4 regions of the Streptomyces sp. NPDC091287 genome follow, and region 1 is predicted to be linked to each of the others. Evidence: riboswitches for the same ligand, from Rfam matches in the RefSeq annotation. Region 1 holds a riboswitch; each other region holds the start of a gene.

Region 1 (5,555 bases):
CCGACCGCCGGGTCCTGTTCGGCCACCACTTCGCCGCCATCGCCGGGGCGGGGCCCCTGGTCGGCCCGGTGCTCGCCGCGCAGATGGGCTACCTGCCCGGCACGATCTGGCTCGTCGTCGGCGTCATCTTCGCCGGCGCCGTCCAGGACATGGTGACGCTCTTCTTCTCCACCCGCCGCAACGGCCGTTCGCTCGGCCAGATGGCGCGCGACGAGATCGGCCCGGTCGGCGGGATCGCCGCCCTGGTCGCGGTCTTCATCATCATGATCATCCTGCTCGCGGTCCTCGCGCTGGTCATCGTGAACGCGCTCGCGCACTCGCCGTGGGGCGTCTTCTCCATCGGCATGACGATCCCGATCGCCCTCTTCATGGGCGTCTATCTGCGCACCCTGCGGCCCGGCAAGGTCAGCGAGGTCTCCTTCATCGGCGTCGCGCTGCTGCTCCTCGCGATCGTCTCGGGCGGCTGGGTCGCCGAGTCGTCGTGGGCGGACTTCTTCACGCTGGAGCCGGGCACGCTGGTCATCTGGATGATCGTGTACGGGTTCTTCGCCTCCGTGCTCCCCGTGTGGCTGCTGCTGGCCCCGCGCGACTACCTCTCCACCTTCATGAAGGTCGGCACGATCGGGCTGCTGGCCCTGGGCGTGGTCGTCGCCATGCCGACCCTGAAGATGCCCGCGGTCACCGACTTCGCCTCCAGCGGCTCGGGCCCGGTCTTCGCCGGCTCGATGTTCCCGTTCGTCTTCATCACCATCGCCTGCGGCGCGCTCTCCGGCTTCCACTCCCTGGTCTCCTCCGGCACCACGCCGAAGATGGTCCAGAAGGAGACGCAGATCCGGATGATCGGCTACGGCGCCATGCTGGTCGAGTCGTTCGTGGCGATCATGGCGATGATCACCGCCTCCATCATCGACCCCGGCCTCTACTTCGCCATCAACGCACCCGTCGGCGTGATCGGCGACAGCGTCCAGTCGGCCTCCCAGGCCGTGGCCAACTTCGGCTTCACCATCACCCCGGACGCCCTGGCCCAGGCCGCCAAGGACGTCGAGGAGGCGAGCCTGCTCTCCCGGACCGGTGGCGCGCCCACGTTCGCGCTCGGCATGGCGGAGATCTTCTCCGCGGTGGTCGGCGGGACCGCGATGAAGGCGTTCTGGTACCACTTCGCCATCATGTTCGAGGCGCTCTTCATCCTCACCACCGTGGACGCCGGCACCCGGGTCGGGCGCTTCATGCTCCAGGACATGCTGGGCAACGTCTACAAGCCGTTCCGTGAGGTCAGCTGGAAGCCGGGCGTGTGGTTCGCCAGCGCCGTCGTGGTCGGCGGCTGGGGCTACTTCCTCTGGGTCGGCGTGCACGACCCGCTGGGCGGCATCAACCAGCTGTTCCCGCTCTTCGGCATCGCCAACCAGTTGCTGGCAGCCGTCGCACTGGCCGTCTGCACCACCCTGCTCGTCAAGTCCGGCCGCCTGAAGTGGGCCTGGGTCACCGCGGTCCCGCTCGCCTGGGACGTGGCGGTCACCCTCACCGCGAGCTGGCAGAAGATCTTCTCCGACGACGTCAAGATCGGCTTCTTCGCCCAGCGCGACAAGTACCAGGCGGGCATCGACGCGGGCGAGGTGCTGGCCCCCGCGAAGAACATGGACGACATGCGGACCGTCGTCACCAACTCCACCGTCGACGGGGTGCTGAGCGCGCTCTTCGCGCTCCTCATCATCGTGGTGCTCGTGGACGCCGGGCGGGTCTGTTACAAGGCCATCCGCGACCCGGAGAGCGTCAAGCTCCACGAGACGCCGTACGTCGAGTCCAGGCTCGTCGCCCCGGCCTCGCTCTTCGCGACCAAGGAGGAGAAGGCCGAACTGGCCGCCGCCGGAGTCGGCCCCGAGGGCGGCATCCGCAAGGAGGCGGCGGAGACGGGGAGCCGGACATGACGGTCGCGGACGTACGACGGGTGGCCGGACGGATCCGCTGGTACGTCCGTGAGCTGACCGGCGAGTCCACGTACGACCGCTATGTGGCGCACGCGAGGACCCACGATCCGGACACGCCGGTGATGACCCGTCGCGCCTTCGAACGCAGCCGCACGGACGCCCGCGAGGCGGATCCCCGCGAGGGCTTCCGCTGCTGCTGAGCACCACCGGCCGGAGATCGGGCCGCCGCACCCCTTCCAGGGGCGCGGCGGCCTCTTTTCGCGCCCTCGCACGAGCCCGGGCGCCGCTCGATTTCCCGGTGCGCGGAGCCCTCACCGTACGAAAGGATGTGCCCATGACATCGCATCCCCGGCCGCCCCGGCTCCGTCCCGTACTCACGACCTTGGCGCTGGCGTTGGCCCTGGCGGCGGCGACGGGCTGCGGCACCGAGGTGGCGACCGGCACGGAGGCGGCGGACCGGAGCGCCTCGGCGGCCCCGGCGCCCGACCGGGCAGAGCTGGAGGCGCGGGCGCTGGCCGTGCAGACCGTCGCGGAGCACGTATGGGTGACCGAAGTCCCGGGGTACACCCTGGCCCGCCAGTCGGTCGGGGTGATCGGCGACGACGGGTTCGGCAGCGTCTACACCACACCCGACGGCGGGCAGATCCAGCTGCGGGTGGAGCGCCGGGCGCACGCCGGGGCCGACTGTACGAAGGACCCCGCGCCCGAGGGCGGCCGGGAGCCCGTGAAGACGTGCGAGCGGGACGGTGAACAGTGGTACCGGGCCACGGAGTCGGGCCACGCGTACGCGTGGGAGCAGGGCGGACTCGTGGTCACCGTGAGCGGGGCGCCCGCAGAGGTGGACCGGGCGACGCTGCGGTCCGCGGCGCGGGCCGCCCACCGCGCCGACGACCACGAGCTGGACCAGGTGCTCCCGCCGGCCGACGAGGCACCCGGGCAGCGGCCGGTCGAGCGTGGGGACCTGCCGCCGGTGGGCGACGGCGCGCCCAACAACGACGTGGGAGCGAGTGGCTGACGTGGGAGCGAGTGGCTGATGGATCTGACGATCAGAGCGGCGGAGCCCGGCGAGTACGCCGTCCTCGGCGGGATCATCGCCGAGGCGTATCTCGGCGACGGTCTGCTGGACGGCCCGCGGGACCCGTATCTGCTCAAGTTGCGGGCGGTGGAGCAACGCGCGACCGAGGCCGAGGTCCTCGTCGCGCTCGACGCGCACGGGGCGGTGCTCGGCGGTGTGACCTATGCCGCACCCGGCACCCCGTGGCGCGACATCGCCGGTCCGGACGAGGCCGAGTTCCGGATGCTGGCCGTGGCCCGCGAGGGACGCGGGCGGGGCGTGGGAGAGGCCCTCGTGCGGGCGTGCGTCGAGCGCGCCCGGTCCGCCGAGGGCGTGCGGGCGCTCGTGCTGTCGACGCAGCCGGCCATGCTCGGAGCCCATAGGATCTACCGTCGGCTCGGCTTCGTACGAACCCCCGAACGGGACTGGGAACCGGTGCCGGGACTACGGCTCATGACCTTCCGGCTGGAGCTGGAGGCGCCCTTCTGAGGGGCGTGTTAAATCGTCGCGACACAACATGTGGGGGCCGCTTCATCCGGCGGCCCCCACATGTATGCTCGACCTCGCTGTCGCCGCAGGGGAATCCGGTGCGAATCCGGAACTGTCCCGCAACGGTGTGATCAGTGTGCTTTTGCACACCCGCAAGTCCGAAGACCTGTCGACAGCGCGTCCGGCTCGACCGAATCGGACGCCAGACGTCCGGGTCTCGCGGATAGGCCGGTGGACGCCGTCAGCTGTGCTGCCCTGCCCCGGGTTTCGCGCTGCCCGGCTTCCCCGCCTGCCGCCGGCCCCTGCCGAGCGAGGGAAAGCCCAGTGACCATCGCGCCCGCCGATCCGGTTTCAGCCACCGCATCCGCTGCCTCCACCACGTCCGGAGCAGGCACGAACGACGGACCCGGGACCGCCTTGCTGCGGACCCTGACCGACCTCACCGTCGATCTTCCCGACACCGACCCCGGACGGGTCGCCGCGGCCGCGCTGCGCGGACGCAACGCCCGCTCCGACGAGGCCGAGCTGCGCTCGCTGGCCACCGAGGCCGCCGCGGGGCTCATCTCCGAGGACCCGGCGTACTCCCGGCTGGCCGCCCGGCTGCTGACCCGCACGATCGCGGACGAGGCCGCTGGCCAGGGCGCGACGTCCTTCTCCGCCTCGGTCGCCGTGGGCCACCGCGAGGGCCTGATCGCCGACCGCACCGCCGCGTTCGTCGCGCTCCACTCGGCCGCCCTCGACAAGCTCGTCGAACAGGCCCTGGCGGACGGCGCCGACGACCGCTTCGGCTACTTCGGTCTGCGGACGCTGCACAGCCGCTACCTGCTGCGCCACCCGATCACCCGGCAGGTCATCGAGACCCCGCAGCACTTCATGCTCCGCGTGGCCGCGGGCCTCGCCGAGGACGAGTCGGTGCGGGCGCTGGACGAGGTCGCCGCGCTGTACGGGCTGATGAGCCGGCTGGACTACCTCCCCTCCTCCCCCACGCTCTTCAACTCCGGCACCCGGCACCCGCAGATGTCCTCCTGCTACCTGCTGGACTCGCCGAAGGACGAGCTGGACTCGATCTACGACCGCTACCACCAGGTGGCGCGGCTCTCCAAGCACGCGGGCGGCATCGGTCTGTCGTACTCCCGCATCCGCGCCCGGGGTTCGCTGATCCGGGGCACCAACGGGCACTCGAACGGCATCGTGCCGTTCCTGAAGACGCTGGACGCCTCCGTGGCGGCGGTGAACCAGGGCGGCCGGCGCAAGGGCGCGGCGGCGGTCTACCTGGAGACCTGGCACGCGGACATCGAGGAGTTCCTGGAGCTCCGCGACAACACCGGTGAGGACCAGCGGCGTACGCACAACCTGAACCTGGCGCACTGGATCCCGGACGAGTTCATGCGCCGGGTCGACGCGGACACCGAGTGGTCGCTGTTCTCCCCAGCCGATGTGCCCGAGCTGGTCGACCTGTGGGGCGACGCGTTCGACGCGGCCTACCGGGCGGCCGAGGCCAAGGGCCTGGCCCGCAGAACGATTCCGGCGCGTGAGCTGTACGGCCGGATGATGCGGACCCTCGCGCAGACCGGCCAGGGCTGGATGACGTTCAAGGACGCCTCCAACCGGACCGCGAACCAGACCGCCGAGCCGGGCCGGGTCGTGCACTCCTCCAACCTGTGCACGGAGATCCTCGAAGTCACGGACGACGGCGAGACGGCCGTCTGCAACCTGGGCTCGGTCAACCTCGGCGCGTTCGTGGTGGACGGTTCGATCGACTGGGACCGGCTGGACGCCACCGTGCGGACCGCCGTGACCTTCCTCGACCGGGTCGTCGACATCAACTTCTACCCGACCGAGCAGGCCGGGCGCTCCAACTCCCGCTGGCGTCCGGTCGGCCTGGGCGCGATGGGCCTCCAGGACGTCTTCTTCCAGCTGCGCCTGCCGTTCGACTCCCCCGAGGCCCGCGCACTCTCCACGAAGATCTCCGAGCGGATCATGCTCGCCGCGTACGAGGCGTCCTGCGACCTCGCCGAGCGCCCCCAAGAGCCTCCGACAGGCTCCGGTTCAGGGGGGACCCCCCGGGGCCCGCTGCCCGCCTGGTC
Region 2 (5,555 bases), on a different contig from region 1:
TCGGGACCCCGGACGAGATCCTGGTCTCCGGCCCGCTCGACGAGGTGGCCGGCCGGATCAGCGGGCTGCGCGCGGAGGCCCGCGAACGGCACGGCTGGATCATGGACACCTATCTGCTGAGCCGAACGCCCGGCGCGGGCGGCGACTGACGGTCGATGACCGACGGGTCCACGTCGAGGCGCGGGCGGCGAGGGCCTCCGCACCTCGTCGTCGGACCGACAGGGGTGTCAGGGGTGTCAGCGCCGGGTCTCGTGCGCTCTGATCATGCCGAGCCCGTGCCCCAGGCTCGGGCATTCGGCGGTGAGGTCGTCGCCCCGCACCAGATAGTTGTGCACCCGGCCGTCGGCCGGTCGTTCGATCGCGCGATACAGCGTGCCGTTCACGGTGATCGTCCAGTCGTCGCCGTCCTGGGCCCACCCGACTGTCTTCTTCATCTGGCGTTTTCCGTTTCCTCGGTCGGCCTCGCCGCGGGTCGGCGGCCGTGTAGTGGGAAGAAGAACGGCTTGTGACGCTCGGTGGTTCCGCAGTCCCTACGCCATTCGGTTACATCTGTGTCACTGTCACGTCCAGTGGACGCGTCCGACCTGACTGGCGGTCAGCACGCGGCTGACGAACGGCCGAACGAGCGGAGAACGTGCGTGGCTCGGCGCGGTGTCCTGCCGCGACGGAGTCGACCCGGAGTCGGGGGGAGTACGCCGACCCGTGTCTCACGTCACCGTCCGAAGTGTGCACAACGGTGTGCGCGGGCCGGGCGTCCGCTTAGGCTGATCGGCGCAGCTGGTTCGCCCTGTCCGCCAGGCAGGGTGTCGTAAGAGGGAACCCGGTGGGAATCCGGGACTGCCCCGCAGCGGTGAGTGGGAACGACCGCCGTCATACGCACTGGGCCCGGCCGGGTCTGGGAAGCGACGGCCATTAGGTGTCTGCCCCGGCAGACGTGCCCGCGAGTCCGAAGACCTGCCCGTTGCCCGCACGCGACTGTTCGCGTGCGGAGATCTCGGTGACCTCGTGGGCGGGTCGGCGTAACCATCCGGCGGACGGACACGGTTCCCCGTGTCCCGGTCTCCGCCCGATGCGTCACCCCTTCGCGTCCGCGTCCCGTCCCGGGATCTGTCCCGCAGACACGCTCGCGAAGGAGAGTCACGTGACAGCGAAGCCCGCAGCCGCGGCAGCACGGGCCACCGTGTACGGCTACCCCCGCCAGGGTCGCAACCGTGAACTGAAGAAGGCCATCGAGGGCTACTGGAAGGGCCGCGTCGACGCTGACGCCCTCCGGGAGACCGCCGCCGAGCTCCGCAGGGGAACCTGGCAGCAGCTCGCCGAGGCCGGAGTCCACGAGGTGCCGACCGGTGATTTCTCGTACTACGACCACGTCCTGGACACCAGCGTCATGGTCGGTGCCGTCCCCGAGCGGCACCGTGAAGCCGTCGACGCCGACGCCCTCGACGGCTACTTCGCCATGGCCCGCGGTACGCAGGACGTCGCCCCGCTGGAGATGACGAAGTGGTTCGACACCAACTACCACTATCTGGTGGCTGAGTTGGGGCCCGACACGGTGTTCACCGCCGACTCCGCCAAGCAGGTCGCGGAGTTCCAGGAGGCACTCGCCCTCGGTCTGACGCCCCGGCCGGTGCTGGTCGGACCCATCACCTACCTCCTGCTCGCCAAGGCGGCCCCCGGGGTGGCGGCGGACTTCGAGCCGCTGACCCTGCTGGACCGGCTGCTGCCCGTGTACGCCGAGGTCCTCGCCGACCTGCGCGCGGCGGGCGCCACATGGGTGCAGCTCGACGAACCCGCACTCGTCCAGGACCGCACCCCGGGCGAGCTGAACGCCGCCGCCCGCGCCTACCGCGAGCTCGGCGGACTCGCCGACCGGCCCCAACTGCTGGTCGCCTCCTACTTCGGGCGGCTCGGCGAAGCGCTCGCGGTCCTGGCCAAGGCCCCCGTCGACGGGCTGGCCCTGGACTTCACCGAGTCCGGCGCGGGGAACCTCGACGACCTCGCGGCGGCCGGCGGACTGCCCGGCAAGCGCCTGGTCGCCGGTGTCGTGAACGGCCGCAACGTCTGGATCAACGACTACGAGAAGTCACTCGCCACCCTCGGCACCCTCCTCGGCCTCGCCGACCGGGTCGACGTCTCCGCCTCCTGCTCGCTGCTGCACGTCCCGCTGGACGCGGACGCCGAGCACGGAATCGACCCGGGGATCGCCCGCTGGCTCGCCTTCGCCCGGCAGAAGACCGAGGAGATCGTCGTCCTGGCCCGCGGACTGGGCGGCGGCACGGACACCATCGCGGCCGAACTCGCCGTCAACCGAGCCGATCTGGCCTCCCGCACCGACGCCGCGCTCACCCGCGACCCGGCCGTCCGCGCCCGCACGGCGGCCGTCACCGACGCGGACGGCCGCCGTTCCCAGCCGTACCCGGAACGTGCCGCCGCCCAACGCGCCCACCTCGGGCTGCCGCTGCTGCCGACGACCACCATCGGCTCGTTCCCGCAGACCACCGAAGTGCGCACCGCGCGCGCCGACCTGCGGGCGGGGCGGATCGACGAGGCCGGCTACGAGGAGCGCATCAAGGAGGAGATCCGCGAGGTCCTCTCCTTCCAGGAGAAGGCCGGATTGGACGTCCTGGTGCACGGCGAGCCCGAACGCAACGACATGGTCCAGTACTTCGCCGAGCAGCTCACCGGTTACCTCGCCACCCAGCACGGCTGGGTGCAGTCCTACGGCACCCGATACGTCCGGCCGCCGGTCCTCGCGGGCGACATCTCGCGCCCCGAGCCGATGACGGTGCGCTGGACGACGTACGCGCAGTCGCTGACCGCACGCCCCGTCAAGGGCATGCTCACCGGCCCGGTCACCATGCTCGCCTGGTCCTTCGTCCGCGACGACCAGCCGCTCGGCGACACCGCCCGCCAGGTGGCCCTCGCCCTGCGTGACGAGGTGAACGACCTGGAGGCGACCGGCACTTCGGTGATCCAGGTCGACGAGCCCGCGCTGCGCGAGACACTGCCGCTGCGGGCGGCCGGGCACGCCGCGTACCTGGAGTGGGCGACGGAGTCCTTCCGGCTCGCCACCTCCGGGGTGCGGCCGGACACCCAGATCCACACCCACATGTGCTACGCGGAGTTCGGCGACATCGTCCAGGCCATCGACGACCTCGACGCCGACGTCATCAGCCTGGAGGCGGCCCGCTCCCATATGCAGGTCGCCCGCGAACTGGCTGCCCACGGCTACCCCCGCGAGGCGGGACCCGGCGTCTACGACATCCACTCCCCGCGCGTCCCCAGCGCGGAGGAGGCGGCGGCCCTGTTGCGCAAGGGACTTGAGGCCATCCCCGCCGAGCGCCTGTGGGTGAACCCCGACTGCGGCCTGAAGACCCGCGGGTGGCCCGAGACCCGGGCCTCCCTGGAGAACCTGGTCGCCGCCGCGCGGGAGATCCGCGCGGAGCTGCCCACCGGAGCGGCGTGATCAAGGCCCGGTGCGGGAGCGGTCACCACCGCTCCCGCAGCGGGCCCTGCCCGTACGGCTCCGGAGAGGGCACCCTCGGCCGGGACCTGGCTCGACGTGGCTGCGCAGGCAGGCAGGGCGCCGCCGCACTCGCACCGGCATGGGCCGTCGGCTCCGTCCCGACTACGCTCGGGGGAACGGTAGTTCGGACGCCGGTGGATCGCCCCGTACGGCGGGAACGCATTCTTTGGCACGGCTGGAGTTAGGTTAGCCTAACCGGCGAATACCCGGTTGTGGATCTTTCCGTGACCGGTGCCGCCCCGCGCGCGGGGCGGCACACCCGCACGACCGCCGCGCACTCCGACCGAAGGACTTCGCCATGTTGCGTGCTCAGGGCCTGCCGTCCTGCGAACTCCCCGTGGAGCGTGGGGTGTGAGCGACGGTACGCAGCCGGCTCCCGGCCCGGTAGGTCCGCGGGAAGGTCTTGTCGCGGGCGGTGCGCACGGGCCAGGCCGGCTACGGGCCCTCACCGCGATCGTCCTGGACGCGCTGGAGAAGGCGGCCCCGGCCCGGGGCGGCCCGCTGCCCGCCGGAGGACCCGAGGCCGTGGCCCTGAACACCCTCGCCCTCTGCACCCCGGTCCTGCCGGAGGAGGGCATCGGACCCGAGGCCGCGCTCGGGGACCTGGTCCGCGCGGTCGCGGAAGGGGCCGCCGATCCGGCCGACCCCGTCTGCGTCGCCCATCTGCACTGCCCGCCGCTCGCCGTCGCCGTCGCGGCGGACCTGGCAGGGGCGGCCCTCAACCCCTCCATGGACTCCTGGGACCAGGCGCCCGCCGCCGGGGTGATCGAAGAGCTGACCACGTCCGCACTGGCCCGACTGGTCCACCCCTCGGCCCCCGCCCCCGACGCCCTCATCACCAGCGGCGGCACCGAGTCCAACCTGGTCGCCCTGCTCCTCGCCCGGGAGCGGGCAGCCCCCGGCACCCTCCGGGTGGTGACCGGTGCCAACGCCCACCACAGCGTCCACCGCGCCGCATGGATGCTCGGTCTGCCCGCCCCCGTGGTCGTGGCCTGCCGCGACGGCCGGATCGACCCGGCCGCCCTCGACGACGCCCTGGCCGCCCTCGCCGGAGCGCCGCTGCTGGTCGTCGCCACCGCGGGGACCACCGACGAGGGGCGCATCGACCCGCTGCCGGAGATCGCCCGCGTCGCCGAGCGGCACGCGGCCCAGCTCCACGTCGATGCCGCCTACGGCGGTCCGCTGCTGTTCAGCGAGCGGCTGGCCCCTCTGCTCGCGGGCCTGGAGCACGCCGCCTCCGTAACCTTCGACCTGCACAAACTCGGCTGGCAGCCGGTCGCCGCCGGAGTGCTGGCCGTCGCGGACACCACGATGCTCGCGCCGCTGTCCCTACGTGCCGACTACCTCAACGCCGACGACGACACCGAGGCTGGACTCCCGGATTTGCTGGGCCGCTCGATCCGCACCACCCGGCGCCCCGACGCCCTGAAGATGGCGGTCACCTTCCGGGCGCTCGGCCGCCGGGGGCTCGGCGAACTGGTGGAGCACTGCGTGCGTACGGCACAGGAGTTCGGCCGGGCCGTCGACGCCCGCCCCGCGTTGCGCCGCCGCCCCGGCGACATCGGGATCAGCACCGTACTGTTCCGCCCCGCGGTGGCCGACGCGCTGCCGGACGAGGCGGGCGACGCCGTGGTCGCCGCTGTCCGCCGTACCCTGCTCGCCGAGGGACGCGCCGTCCTCGGCCGTGCGGTGGCTGAAGACCGCGACGGCCGACGCCGCCTGTGGCTGAAGGCCACCCTGCTGCACCCGGACGCGGCGACCGCCGACCTGCTGCCCCTGCTCGACCTCGTCACGGCGGCGGCGGACCGTGCGGTGACCGAAGCCCGGCCGGCCGAAGATACCGATGCCCCCGGGGCGGAAAGGCTGTCGCCATGACGCTGACGACGCGCACGACGCGCCCGGGGCGGCCCCCCGCCGCCCCAGCGACCCCCGCCGGAGGAACCCGATGACGCCCGGACCGCGCACGCCTCCCCTCGACCTGCTGGGAGTGGGGGCAGGGCCCTTCAACCTCTCTCTCGCCGCGCTCGCC
Region 3 (5,555 bases), on a different contig from region 1:
AGTACCGCGAACTGTTTCCTGGTCAGCGCGACGTAGCGGCCGTCCCGGTAGACCTCTCTGCGGAACGTGTCCAGCCGCAGGCCCGCGATCTCCCGCACGGGCGGTCTGCTGTGGGCGCGTCTGCGGTCGAGCGCTCTGAGCCTGAGCACGAGCTCCCGGAGATCGAAGGGTTTCGTGAGGTAGTCGTCGGCGCCGAGCCCGAACCCGGAGGCCTTGTCGTCGAGGCGGTCGGCCGCCGTGAGCATGAGGATCGGCATGCCACTGCCGGAGGCGACGATGTGTTCGGCGATCTCGTCGCCGGACGGCCCGGGGACGTCGCGGTCCAGGACGGCGATGTCGTAGGTGTTGACGCTCAGCAGCTCCAGAGCGGTGTCCCCGTCACCCGCGATGTCCGCCGCGATCGCTTCGAGACGCAGGCCGTCGCGGACGGCCTCCGCCAGATAGGGTTCGTCCTCGACGATCAGCACGCGCATGGGCCGATGCTACGAGTCGGCACTTATCGTCGGCGTATCGAAAACCGCATACGGGTCGGCAACACCTCGCTGCCTTGAATCGCGGTATGACTCGACCACCGCCGTCAGTGCGAACAACATCCCGCCGGACACGCGGGCCCCTTGTCGTCGGCGCGGTAGCCGTCGTGGCAGCGATCGCGGCAGCCCTCGGCCACGCCCTGCTGAACCCGACGCACGCCCCGTCGACCCCGGCCTCACCGCGCTCCCCGTCCGCCGCCGCCTCCTCGGCGCCGGCAGCCCTGCCTCCTCCACCGCACCGCGAGCTCCGTGGAGCGCTGGGAGCGGCCGACGGGGCCGTCCCCGACGGCGTGACGGTGCTCGACGACGGGGTCCCGGCCGTCGCCAACCTCGACACGGATCTGCTCGCGGCCCTCCGCCGGGCGGCACGGGAGGCGGCGCGTGACGGCGTCGAGTTCGCCGTCAACAGCGGCTGGCGATCACCGGAGTATCAGGATCAGCTGCTCCGCAAGGCGATCGCGCGGTACGGGTCCGAGGCCGAGGCCGCCCGATGGGTGGCCACCGCGAAGACGTCGCCGCACGTGTCGGGGGACGCGGTCGACATCGGACCGGCCGACGCGTCGGAGTGGCTGTCCGAGCACGGCGCCGCGTACGGACTGTGCCAGACCTACCGGAACGAACCCTGGCACTACGAGCTGCGCACCGAAGCGATCGACCGGGGTTGCCCGCGCATGTACGCCGACCCCACCCAGGACCCGAGGATGCGACAGTGACCGGCAGCGAGCGAGGACAGACGATGACGCAGGTGGACGCGGCCGGTGCCGCACAGGGCGACGTGGACACGGCCGGGACGGCGCAGAGAGACGTGGCCCCCTCCGGTTCCGGGCGCGGCGATGCCGATCTCGGGGACGCGGGCCCCCGGGACACCGACCCCCGGCACACCGGCGCGAGGACAGGTCCCCGGAAGCGCGGCCGGGTGCTCGCGGCGGCGGCTCTGCTGCTGGGCCTGTTCCTGCTGCTGCACGCGAGCATCCCGAACCGGGTCGGAAACCTCGGCAGCCTGGTGGAGACCTTCCTCCCGTGGTTCGGCCTGTTCATCCCGGTGCTGCTGGCCGGGGCACTGCTGCGCCGCTCCGTCCCCGCACTCGTCGCGCTGCTGCTGCCGGCCGTCGTGTGGCTGAACCTCTTCGGCGGGCTGCTCACCGACAAGTCTCGCCCGGGCGGCGACCTCACCGTGGTCAGCCACAACGTCGGCGCCGACAACCCCGACACGGCGGGCACCGCCCGCGCCCTGGCCGCCTCAGGTGCGGACGTGCTGGCACTGGAAGAGCTGGACCCGGCGGCCCGGAGGACGCACGAGATGGAGCTGGCGACGACGTACCCCCACCACACGGTGCTGGGCACGGTCGGCGTGTGGAGCAGGCTGCCGCTGTCGGACACCCGGCCGGTCGACGTCGCGATGGACGCGGGGCCGCTGGGGGACGCGAAGCCCGCCGACGTCAAGCTGGAGTACAACCGGGGACTGCGCACCACGGTGGCCACGGACCACGGGCCCCTGGCGGTGTACGTGGCGCACCTCGGATCCGTACGCGTGAATCCCCGGGCGGGCCTCTCGTCGGGCCAACGGGACGCCGGCGCGCAGTCGCTCGGCCGGGCGGTCGCCGCCGAGCGGAACGAGCGGGTGGTGCTGCTCGGCGATCTGAACGGAACCCTGGACGACCGGGCGTACGCGGGCATCACCTCGCGGATGCGATCGGCGCAGGAGACGGCGGGTGACGGGTTCGGCTTCAGCTGGCCCGCCGCCTTCCCGGTGGTGCGGATCGACCAGATCCTGGTCCGGGGCGTGGAGCCGGAAAGCTCGTGGCTGCTGCCCGCGACCGGCAGCGACCACCTCCCGGTGGCCGCCCGCATCAGTTGGTGAACACCGCGGAGGCCTCCGGACACGTCGGGGCCTCCCTCCCACCTCGGGGCGGGTGACCGGACCTTCCGCGTGCCGCTGCCGTTCACCCTCCACCGGGGGAGGGCGAACGCACGCGCTAGGCTGCGTTCCGCCACGGGGGAAGTCCGGTCGAAATCCGGCGCTGACCCGCAACGGTAGACGGAGCCCCCGGTTCCGTGAGCCCGATCACCCGCGGCGGAGAAGGCTCCTGACGATTCGCCGTGGACTGCGAATGGGCGCTGCGCGGGGCGGCCGCCGTCCGGGGCCGCTCCTCATCGCGCGACGCACGGCCCGAGGCGAAAGCGACCGGCCTGTGGCCACGTCTTCCGACCGCATACCCTCCAAGCCGTCGCGCCCCGCGCCCGTCGGCAACGGACCGGCGCCACCCCGGCGCGTGCCCCTGCCGTTCCTCCTGGCCGGCCTGTGCGCGGCCCTGCCCCTCTCCCTCGTCTGCGGGGCGGCGCTCGGGGCGTCGGGGCTCTCCTGGGCGGAGGTGACGCGCTACCTGTGGGCAGGGCTGACCGGCGGGGCCATCGGCCCCGACGAGGTCCCGGCCTACACCATCGTCTGGGAACTGCGCCTGCCACGAGCCGTGCTGGCGGCCGTCGTCGGGGCCGGCCTGTCCGCCATCGGCGTCGCCGTCCAGGCCATGGTGCGCAACGCGCTGGCCGACCCGTTCGTCCTCGGCATCTCCTCGGGCGCGGCGGTCGGCGCCAACGCCGTACTCATCTTCGGGGCCCTGGGAGCGCTGGGCATCTGGGCCCTGTCCACGGCGGCGTTCCTCTCCGCGCTCCTCGCCATGCTGCTCGTGTACGCGGTCGCCCGCACCGAACGCGGACTGACCCCGCTCCGGCTGGTCCTGACGGGAACCGCGATGTACTACGGGTTCTCCGCCGTCACCACGTTCATGGTGTTCGCGGCCGAGCGCGGGGAAGCGGCCCGCTCCGCGATGATGTGGCTGCTCGGCAGCCTGAGCGGGGCCAACTGGGCCGCTGTGCCGATCGCCGCCGGCGCGGTGCTCGCCGGCCTCGCGCACCTCGGCTGGTCGGCACGGCGCCTGAACGCACTCGCCATGGGGGACGAGACCGCCGCCGCACTCGGGGTCGATCCCGGGAGACTGCGCAAGGAGCTCTTCCTCGTCTCCGCGGCCGTCACCGGGGCGGTCGTCGCGGTGAGCGGAGCGATCGGCTTCGTCGGCCTGATGGTCCCGCACGCCGCACGGATGCTGGTCGGCGCGGACCACCGCCGGCTCCTGGCCGTCGCCCCCCTGGCGGGAGCCGTCCTGCTGATCTGGGTGGACATCCTCTCGCGCGTGGTGCTGGCGCCGGCCGAGCTGCCGGTGGGCGTCCTCACCGCGGTCATCGGCGTTCCCTGCTTCATCCTCCTCATGCGCCGGCGCTCCTACTCCTTCGGAGGCATCTGATGCGGATCGACATCGACGCGCTGACCGTCGAGATCGCCGGTGCACGGCTGGTGGACCAGGTCAACCTGGGCGCGGCCGAGGGGCAGCTCGTCGGCCTGGTCGGTCCCAACGGCAGCGGGAAGTCGACCCTGTTGCGCTGTGTCTACCGGGCCCTGCGCCCCACGGCCGGCGCCGTGAGGATCGGCGGTGAGGACCTTCACGCCCTGAGCGCGCGGGAAGGCGCCCGACGACTGGCGGCCCTTCCCCAGGACGCGGCCGCCGACTTCGACTTCACCGTCGCCGAGATCGTCGCCATGGGGCGGCTGCCGCACCAGGGGCCGGTGGCCCGGGCATCCGACGAGGACCGCCGCCTCTGCGAAGAGGCGCTGGCGGGGGTCGGCGCGGGACACCTGGCCGAACGCGGCTTCCTCACCCTCTCCGGCGGCGAGCGGCAGCGTGTCCTGATCGCCCGCGCCCTCGCCCAGCAGCCGCGGGTCCTGGTGCTCGACGAACCCACCAACCACCTGGACATCGCCCACCAGTTGGAAGTCCTCGCCCTGGTCCGCGGCAGCGGCCTGACCGTGCTCACCGCCCTGCACGACCTGAATCTGGCGGCCCTGCACTGCGACCTGGTCCATGTCATCGACAGCGGCCGGATCGTCGCCTCCGGGGCCCCGCACGCGGTCCTGACCACCGAGCTGCTGGCCGACGTCTTCGGCGTACGGGCGCACCGTGTCGCACATCCGGAGACCGGCGCGCTCCAACTGCTCTTCGACCTTCCCCCTGCCGACCCCACCTCCTGAAGGAGCCTCGACCACCATGCCTAACCTTCTGCGTCCCGCGGCCCTCGTGCTCGCGGCCGCCCTGGCCCTCACCGGCTGCGGAGCGGACGTCACCTCACAGGCCGACGGGAAGACCGGCGAGTCCGGGGCCGGCCGCCACTACCCGGTGACCGTCGAGAACTGCGGGGAGAAGAAGACGTACGACAAGGCCCCGCAACGCGTCGTCACCAACGACACCGGCATCACCGAGATCATGTTCTCGCTCGGACTCGAGGACCACATGGCCGGGTACGTGATGCCCGACGACAAGGGCGACATGACGTCCGTCCCCTGGAAGGACGGCTACAAGAAGACCAAGTGGCTCTCCAAGGAGCGGATCAACAAGGAACTGGTCCTCGACGCCCGCGCCGACCTGGTCTTCGCCGGCTGGAACTACGGATTCAACGAGGGTGAGGGTTTCACCCCCGCCGAACTGGAGCGGGTGGGCATCGACTCGTACCTGCTCAGCGAGTCGTGCCGCAACGGGCAGGGCAAGGCCCGCGGAGTCATGCCCCCGCTCGAAGCGCTCTACACCGACCTGCGGAACCTCGGAAAGATCTTCGACGTGGAGGACCGGGCGGACACCCTCATCACGTCGTTCCGCGAGGAGGTCGCCGGGGCACGGGCGAAGGCGGCCGAGGGCGGCGACCGCCTCCGCGTCTTCCTGTACGACGACGGGAAGGACAAGCCGCTGACCTCGGGCGCGTACGCCGGACCGCACGACATCATCACCAAGGCCGGCGGCGACCACATCATGAAGGACCTCAAGGACAGCTGGACGACGGTGGGCTGGGAGACCGTGGTCGACCGCGACCCCGAGGTCATCGTCATCAACGACTACGGCGACACCGGAGCGGACGAGAAGCGGAGGTTCCTGAAGTCCTACAAGCCGCTCGCCGGCGTATCCGCGATTCTGAACGACC
Region 4 (5,555 bases), on a different contig from region 1:
CTGGGGCTTCCGGGCTTCTTCCAGCGCCTCCGGGCGAGCCATTCCAAGCCCCTGGGGCCTTGCGTCAGCGGACCCGGCGAAATCAAGCCCCTCCGGCGATTGAGGAGCGGGGTCCGGGGCAGCGCCCCGGCTCTCCGGAGCACCCGTGCTCAACGGCGGTGCCCCCGGCGGCACGAACGGCAACCCCGCAGGCGCACCCCCCTCGATCAACCGCCACAACGCGTCCGTGTCCGCGTGCTCCTCCACCAGATCCCCGAGCCGATCCAGCTGCTCCTCCCGCAACACCCCGAAACTCGTGTCCGGCGCCGGCACGAACCGCCGCCCGGCGGCCCGGGCCACCTCCACCAGGAACCGCCGCCGGAACGCGTCGCTCTCCAGCGACCCGTGCCAGTGCGTCCCCCACACCGCCCCCACCCGGCACCCGTCGAGGAACGGCTCCCCGCCCCGCACATCGGCCACCCCGTGGTGGATCTCGTACCCCTCCACCGGCTCGCCCAGCGCCGAACCGACCGGCCGCGCCAGCGTCTTGTCCCGGTCGAAGCGGATGCGCACCGGCAGCAGCCCGAGCCCGTCCACGACACCGGCCCGCGACTCCACCTCGTCCTCGATCCGCTCGCCGAGCACCTGGAACCCGCCGCAGATCCCCAGCACCGGCCGGCCCTCCGCAGCCCTCCGCACCAGAGCGTCCGCGAGACCCCGCTCGCGCAGCCAGGCCAGCGCCTTCACCGTGCCGCGCGTCCCGGGCACGATCACCAGGTCCGCGTCGGCCAGCTCCTCCGCCCGGTCCACGAACCGCACGACGACGCCCGGTTCGGCGGCCAGCGCGTCCACGTCCGTGAAGTTCGACATCAGCGGCACGGCGCAGACCGCCACCCGCAGCACGTCCTCGCCGTGCGGGGGAGCCACGACCGACTCCCGCACCGCACCCCGCAGGGACACCCGCAGGCCGTCCTCCTCGTCGATACCGAGCCCGTGGGCGTAGGGCAGTACCCCGTACGTCCGCCGCCCGGTCAGCCCGTACAGCATGTCCAGGCCCGGCTCCAGCAGTGAGACATCGCCCCGGAACTTGTTCACCAGATACCCCGCGACCAGCGCCTGGTCCTCGGGGCCCAGCAGCGCCGTCGTCCCGAAGAACGACGCGAAGACGCCGCCCCGGTCGATGTCCCCCACCACCAGGACGGGGAACTTCGCGGCCCGCGCGATCCCCATGTTCACGATGTCCGTGCGCCGCAGATTGATCTCGGCCGGGGACCCGGCGCCTTCACAGATCACGGCGTCATAGGTCGACCTCAGCTCCTCCAGACAGTCCGTCACCGTCCCGAGCAACGCCTCCTGCCGCCCCCCGTGGTACCCCCGGGCGCTCATCTCGCCGACCGGCTTGCCCATCAGCACGACCTGGCTGGACCGGTCGCCGCCGGGCTTCAGCAGCACCGGGTTCATCAGGGCCGTCGGCTCCACCCGGGCGGCCTGCGCCTGCATCGCCTGGGCCCGGCCGATCTCCGCGCCCTGTCGGGTCACGAAGGAGTTCAGGGACATGTTCTGGGCCTTGAAGGGCGCGACCTTCACGCCCCGGCGCACCAGCCACCGGCAGATGCCCGCCGTGACGACGCTCTTGCCCGCGTCCGATGTGGTCCCCGCGACCAGCAGCCCGCCGCTCATGCCCGCTCCCGTTCCCGTACCGCGTTCCGTGCCGGACCGTTCATGACCGCCCCCGCCTCCGTCCTGTCGACGACCGTCCCGCGACCACGCGGCCCGCGACCATCCGCCCCGCCACGCACACGCCGAGGGCCAGCGTGCTCACCCGGCGCGACAGCCGTACCGCGCGTTCGATGTCCGTGCCCCGCACATCCCGCCCGGACTCCCCGTTCAGCACCGGCCGGTGCTCGACGCGCCCCGCGTACGCCAGGGTCCCGCCCAGCCGTACGCCGAGCGCCCCCGCGAACGCGGCCTCCACCGGCCCCGCGTTCGGGCTCGGGTGACGCCCCGCGTCCGCCCTCCAGGCACGTACGGCCTCCCGGGGCCGCCCGCCGCCCGCCACGGCCAGCGCGGCCGTCAGCCGGGCACCGGGCCACCCCGCGAGGTCGTCCAGACGGGCCGAGGCCCAGCCGTAACGGCGGTAGCGGGGCGACTTGTGGCCGACCATCGCGTCGAGCGTGTTCACGGCCCGGAAGCCGACGAGCCCCGGCACCCCGCCGATCGCCCCCCACACCAGCGCGCCGACGACGGCGTCCGAGGTGTTCTCGGCGACCGACTCGACGACCGCGCGGGCGATGCCCGGACCGTCCAGGGAGTGCGGATCGCGCCCGCACAGGTGCGGCAGCCGCTCCCGCGCCACCTCCAGATCCCCGGCGGCCAGGGCGCCGCCGATGGCGCGGGCCTCCTGCCCCAGCGACGTACCGCCCATGACGGACCAGGCGGTGGCGGCGGTCAGCGCGACGGCGAGCGCGGGGCGTCCCCGGACGGCGCGCGCGGTCAGCGCGGCCGCCCCCACGGCGCCTCCGGCGCAGACGAGGGTGTGCAGCGCGCCCCGGCCCCGGTCGTCGCGCCACAGCAGGGACTCCACCCGCGCGGCGGCGCGGCCGAATCCGGCGACGGGGTGGCCCCGACGGGGGTCGCCGAGCAGGGCGTCGGCGATCAGCCCGGCCGTGGCGCCGTACGCGAAAACGCGGTCGGCACGCACGGCTCAGCCGGTCGCGGGGAGAGAGGTTCCGGCGAGAGGGCCTGTCGTGGGGGGCACAGGAAGCGGCGCACGGCGGCCGGGCATGGCGTATGTCCTCACTCAGGGTCCGCGCCCTGGTTCGACGTGACCGGCGACGAGAGTCTCCTGGCTTCCGGATCCGCAGTTCCCCCGGCCTTCCAGCCCGCGTGGAGCGGGCCGTGACGTCCGGTGTGGGGGAGTGCTCCCCGGTGACAGTGGCGGGACCGCGCCGGATTCGCACCGGCTTCCTCTGCTGTCGCCGTAAATGGCTCCGGCAGTCCACCACGCCCCGCGAACAGCCGTCAACTCGCTGTTGACCTGCGAGGCTCCACTGTGCGCAGACGCACATCGGGCCGGACACACGAGGGTGTGTCCGGCCCGAAGGAGTGCGGGGTACGGGGTCAGGCGACGATCAGGTAGATCCCGTACGAGACCGCCGCGACGCACAGCGCGAAGCAGGCGTACGCGCCGGTGCGCGCCAGCGCCACCGACCCGCCGGAAGCGCGGCCTCCGGCCGTGGCGGACTGCTTGGAGAGGGCGACGATGCCCAGGGTGAAGAGGCCGACCAGCGCGACGGTGACCACCAGGCTGACACCGAAGACGGAGGCGAGAGCTGCCCAGTCGATTTTCATGCGGATCTGTCCTTACACCTTGGCCGGCGGCCGGGCCGGGTCGTCGGGCGCCGAGGCCGGGGCCGGGATGGTGGTTGCGAGGTCGGCGGCCGGGCCGCCGACGGGCGGCGGCTGGACCGCCGCCATGGCGGCGGTGACGATGCCCTGCGGCTCGCCCTCCCCGTCCGTGTCGTTGACGTTGGTGTGGTCGACCGGCTGGCGGCGCGAGGCCAGCCAGATGGCGAAGGAACCGCCCACGAGCAGGACCGCGGTGACCGTGATGCCCCAGGGACCCTGCTTGGTCAGGAACTCGGCGCCCGCACCGATCAGACCGGCCGCCGGGAGCGTCAGCCCCCAGGCGACGAACATCCGGGTGGCGGTGGACCAGCGGACCACGCCCCCCTTGCGGCCGAGGCCCGCGCCCATGACGGCACCGGAGCAGGACTGGGTGGTGGAGAGCGAGAAGCCGAGGTGCGAGGAGGCCAGGATGACCGTCGCCGCGCTGGTCTGGGCGGCGAAGCCCTGCGGCGGCTGGAGGTCGGTCAGTCCCTTGCCCATCGTGCGGATGATGCGCCAGCCACCGAGGTAGGTGCCGAGCGCGATGGCCACACCGGCGGAGACGATGACCCACAGGGGCGGGTTGGAGCCGGGGGCGAGGACGCCGCCGGTGACCAGGGCCAGCGTGATGATGCCCATCGTCTTCTGGGCGTCGTTGGTGCCGTGGGCCAGCGAGACGAGACCGGCGGAGGCGATCTGTCCGGCCCGGTAGCCCTTGGCCGTCGACTTCAGCTGACCCTCGTCGGTGACGTTCCGGTTGATCCGGTACGTCAGCCGCGTGGCCAGCATCGCGGCGAGGCCGGCGACCAGCGGGGCGGCGATCGCCGGGAGCAGCACCTTCGTGACGACGGTGCCGCCGTTGATCGAGGACCAGCCGGCCGACATGACCGCGGCGCCGATCAGACCGCCGAACAGGGCGTGGGAGGAGCTGGAGGGCAGGCCGACCAGCCAGGTCAGGAGATTCCACAGGATGGCGCCGACGAGCGCCGCGAAGATGACCTCGGTTCTGAGGCCGTCCTCGTTGACAATCCCGCCGGAGATCGTCTTGGCGACCTCCACCGACAGGAACGCGCCGATCAGGTTGAGAACGGCGGACATCGCCACCGCTGTCTTGGGTTTCAGAGCGCCGGTCGAGATGGTCGTCGCCATCGCGTTGGCAGTGTCGTGGAAACCGTTCGTGAAATCGAACACGAGAGCTGTCACGACCACAATCGCAAGCAGCAGCGTGATGTGTTCCATTTACCCAGGCAATCGTTCGACGTCAGTGGCACGTGGACCGTAGGCAACCTGGATGAACGGAAGATGAACTGGGCAGGGCGTTGCGGTGACCCCAAACGGAGTGGGTCGCCTCCGCTTGTGCGCGGGAGGGGCTGCGCGGTGCCTGTGAGGCGGGGTGTGGTCTGCCCTTTGCCTCCGTTTGGCGAACATTTTGAACGGCTGTTCGGCACTCGGAAGAGACCTCCGTCACCTCCCATGTGACGTTCCGGTTGCGCCTCTTGACCCCTACGCTCGCCCCATGAGCGAGCAGTACCCGGAATCCATCGGCAGGACCTGGCTGGACGTCGTCGCGACCGCCCGTCGCAGCGCGGCGGACGGCCTGGTCGTCGGCACCTCGGGCAATGTGTCGGCACGCGTCGGCGACCTGGTCCTGGTCACGCCCAGCGGGGTGCCCTACGACCGGCTCGGCCCCCGGGACGCGGTCGGAGTCGATCTGGAAGGCCGCCAGGTCCTCGGGGACCTCGGGCCGACCAGCGAACTCCCCCTCCACCTGGCCGTCTACCGCTCCACCGACGCCGCCGCGGTGGTCCACACCCACGCCGTGCACGCCACGGCCGTCTCCACCCTCGTCACCGAGGTGCCGCTCGTCCACTACGCCGCCGCCATCCTCGGCGGCCCCGTCCGCACCGCCGCCTACGCCCGCTACGGCACCCCGGAACTGGCCGAGGCCATGCTCGGGGCCCTGGAGGACCGCACCGGCTGTCTGCTCGCCAACCACGGCACCGTCACCTACGGCGACACGCTCGACCAGGCCTACGAGCGCACCGCCCAACTGGAGTGGCTCTGCCGCCTCTGGCTCACCGCGAGCTCCGTGCCCGGCCGCACCCCGGCCCTGCTCGACGCGGCCCAGCTGGACGAGGTGACGGAAGCGCTCAAGGGATACGGCCAGCCCGGCTGACCCGAGCGCCGCG

The links. Region 1 has a riboswitch for cobalamin ahead of ACIQRW_RS20560 (ribonucleoside-diphosphate reductase subunit alpha). Riboswitches for the same ligand answer to the same signal wherever they lie in the genome.
Region 2: linked by a shared signal. The riboswitch ahead of metE (5-methyltetrahydropteroyltriglutamate--homocysteine S-methyltransferase) and the one ahead of ACIQRW_RS20560 (ribonucleoside-diphosphate reductase subunit alpha) in region 1 are both predicted to bind cobalamin.
Region 3: linked by a shared signal. The riboswitch ahead of ACIQRW_RS23850 (FecCD family ABC transporter permease) and the one ahead of ACIQRW_RS20560 (ribonucleoside-diphosphate reductase subunit alpha) in region 1 are both predicted to bind cobalamin.
Region 4: linked by a shared signal. The riboswitch ahead of ACIQRW_RS35400 (cobalamin biosynthesis protein) and the one ahead of ACIQRW_RS20560 (ribonucleoside-diphosphate reductase subunit alpha) in region 1 are both predicted to bind cobalamin.

What each region holds. Positions count from the first base shown of each region.
Region 1 covers NZ_JBIVUV010000011.1:231,811-237,365, reverse strand. The annotation lists gene ACIQRW_RS20580 (carbon starvation CstA family protein) at 1-1,925, shown strand, start outside; gene ACIQRW_RS20575 (YbdD/YjiX family protein) at 1,922-2,125, shown strand; gene ACIQRW_RS20570 (hypothetical protein) at 2,260-2,940, shown strand; gene ACIQRW_RS20565 (GNAT family N-acetyltransferase) at 2,959-3,468, shown strand; cobalamin riboswitch at 3,521-3,657, shown strand; gene ACIQRW_RS20560 (ribonucleoside-diphosphate reductase subunit alpha) at 3,793-5,555, shown strand, end outside.
Region 2 covers NZ_JBIVUV010000004.1:1,412-6,966, reverse strand. The annotation lists gene cobF (precorrin-6A synthase (deacetylating)) at 1-149, shown strand, start outside; gene ACIQRW_RS06650 (hypothetical protein) at 237-434, opposite strand; cobalamin riboswitch at 762-977, shown strand; gene metE (5-methyltetrahydropteroyltriglutamate--homocysteine S-methyltransferase) at 1,142-3,466, shown strand; gene ACIQRW_RS06640 (pyridoxal phosphate-dependent decarboxylase family protein) at 3,878-5,401, shown strand; gene ACIQRW_RS06635 (lysine N(6)-hydroxylase/L-ornithine N(5)-oxygenase family protein) at 5,472-5,555, shown strand, end outside.
Region 3 covers NZ_JBIVUV010000014.1:76,075-81,629, reverse strand. The annotation lists gene ACIQRW_RS23865 (response regulator transcription factor) at 1-473, opposite strand, end outside; gene ACIQRW_RS23860 (M15 family metallopeptidase) at 638-1,243, shown strand; gene ACIQRW_RS23855 (endonuclease/exonuclease/phosphatase family protein) at 1,267-2,391, shown strand; cobalamin riboswitch at 2,497-2,622, shown strand; gene ACIQRW_RS23850 (FecCD family ABC transporter permease) at 2,723-3,832, shown strand; gene ACIQRW_RS23845 (ABC transporter ATP-binding protein) at 3,832-4,614, shown strand; gene ACIQRW_RS23840 (ABC transporter substrate-binding protein) at 4,631-5,555, shown strand, end outside.
Region 4 covers NZ_JBIVUV010000028.1:57,369-62,923, reverse strand. The annotation lists gene ACIQRW_RS35405 (cobyric acid synthase) at 1-1,659, opposite strand, end outside; gene ACIQRW_RS35400 (cobalamin biosynthesis protein) at 1,700-2,680, opposite strand; cobalamin riboswitch at 2,818-2,950, opposite strand; gene ACIQRW_RS35395 (hypothetical protein) at 3,100-3,330, opposite strand; gene ACIQRW_RS35390 (anion permease) at 3,343-4,605, opposite strand; gene ACIQRW_RS35385 (class II aldolase/adducin family protein) at 4,883-5,542, shown strand.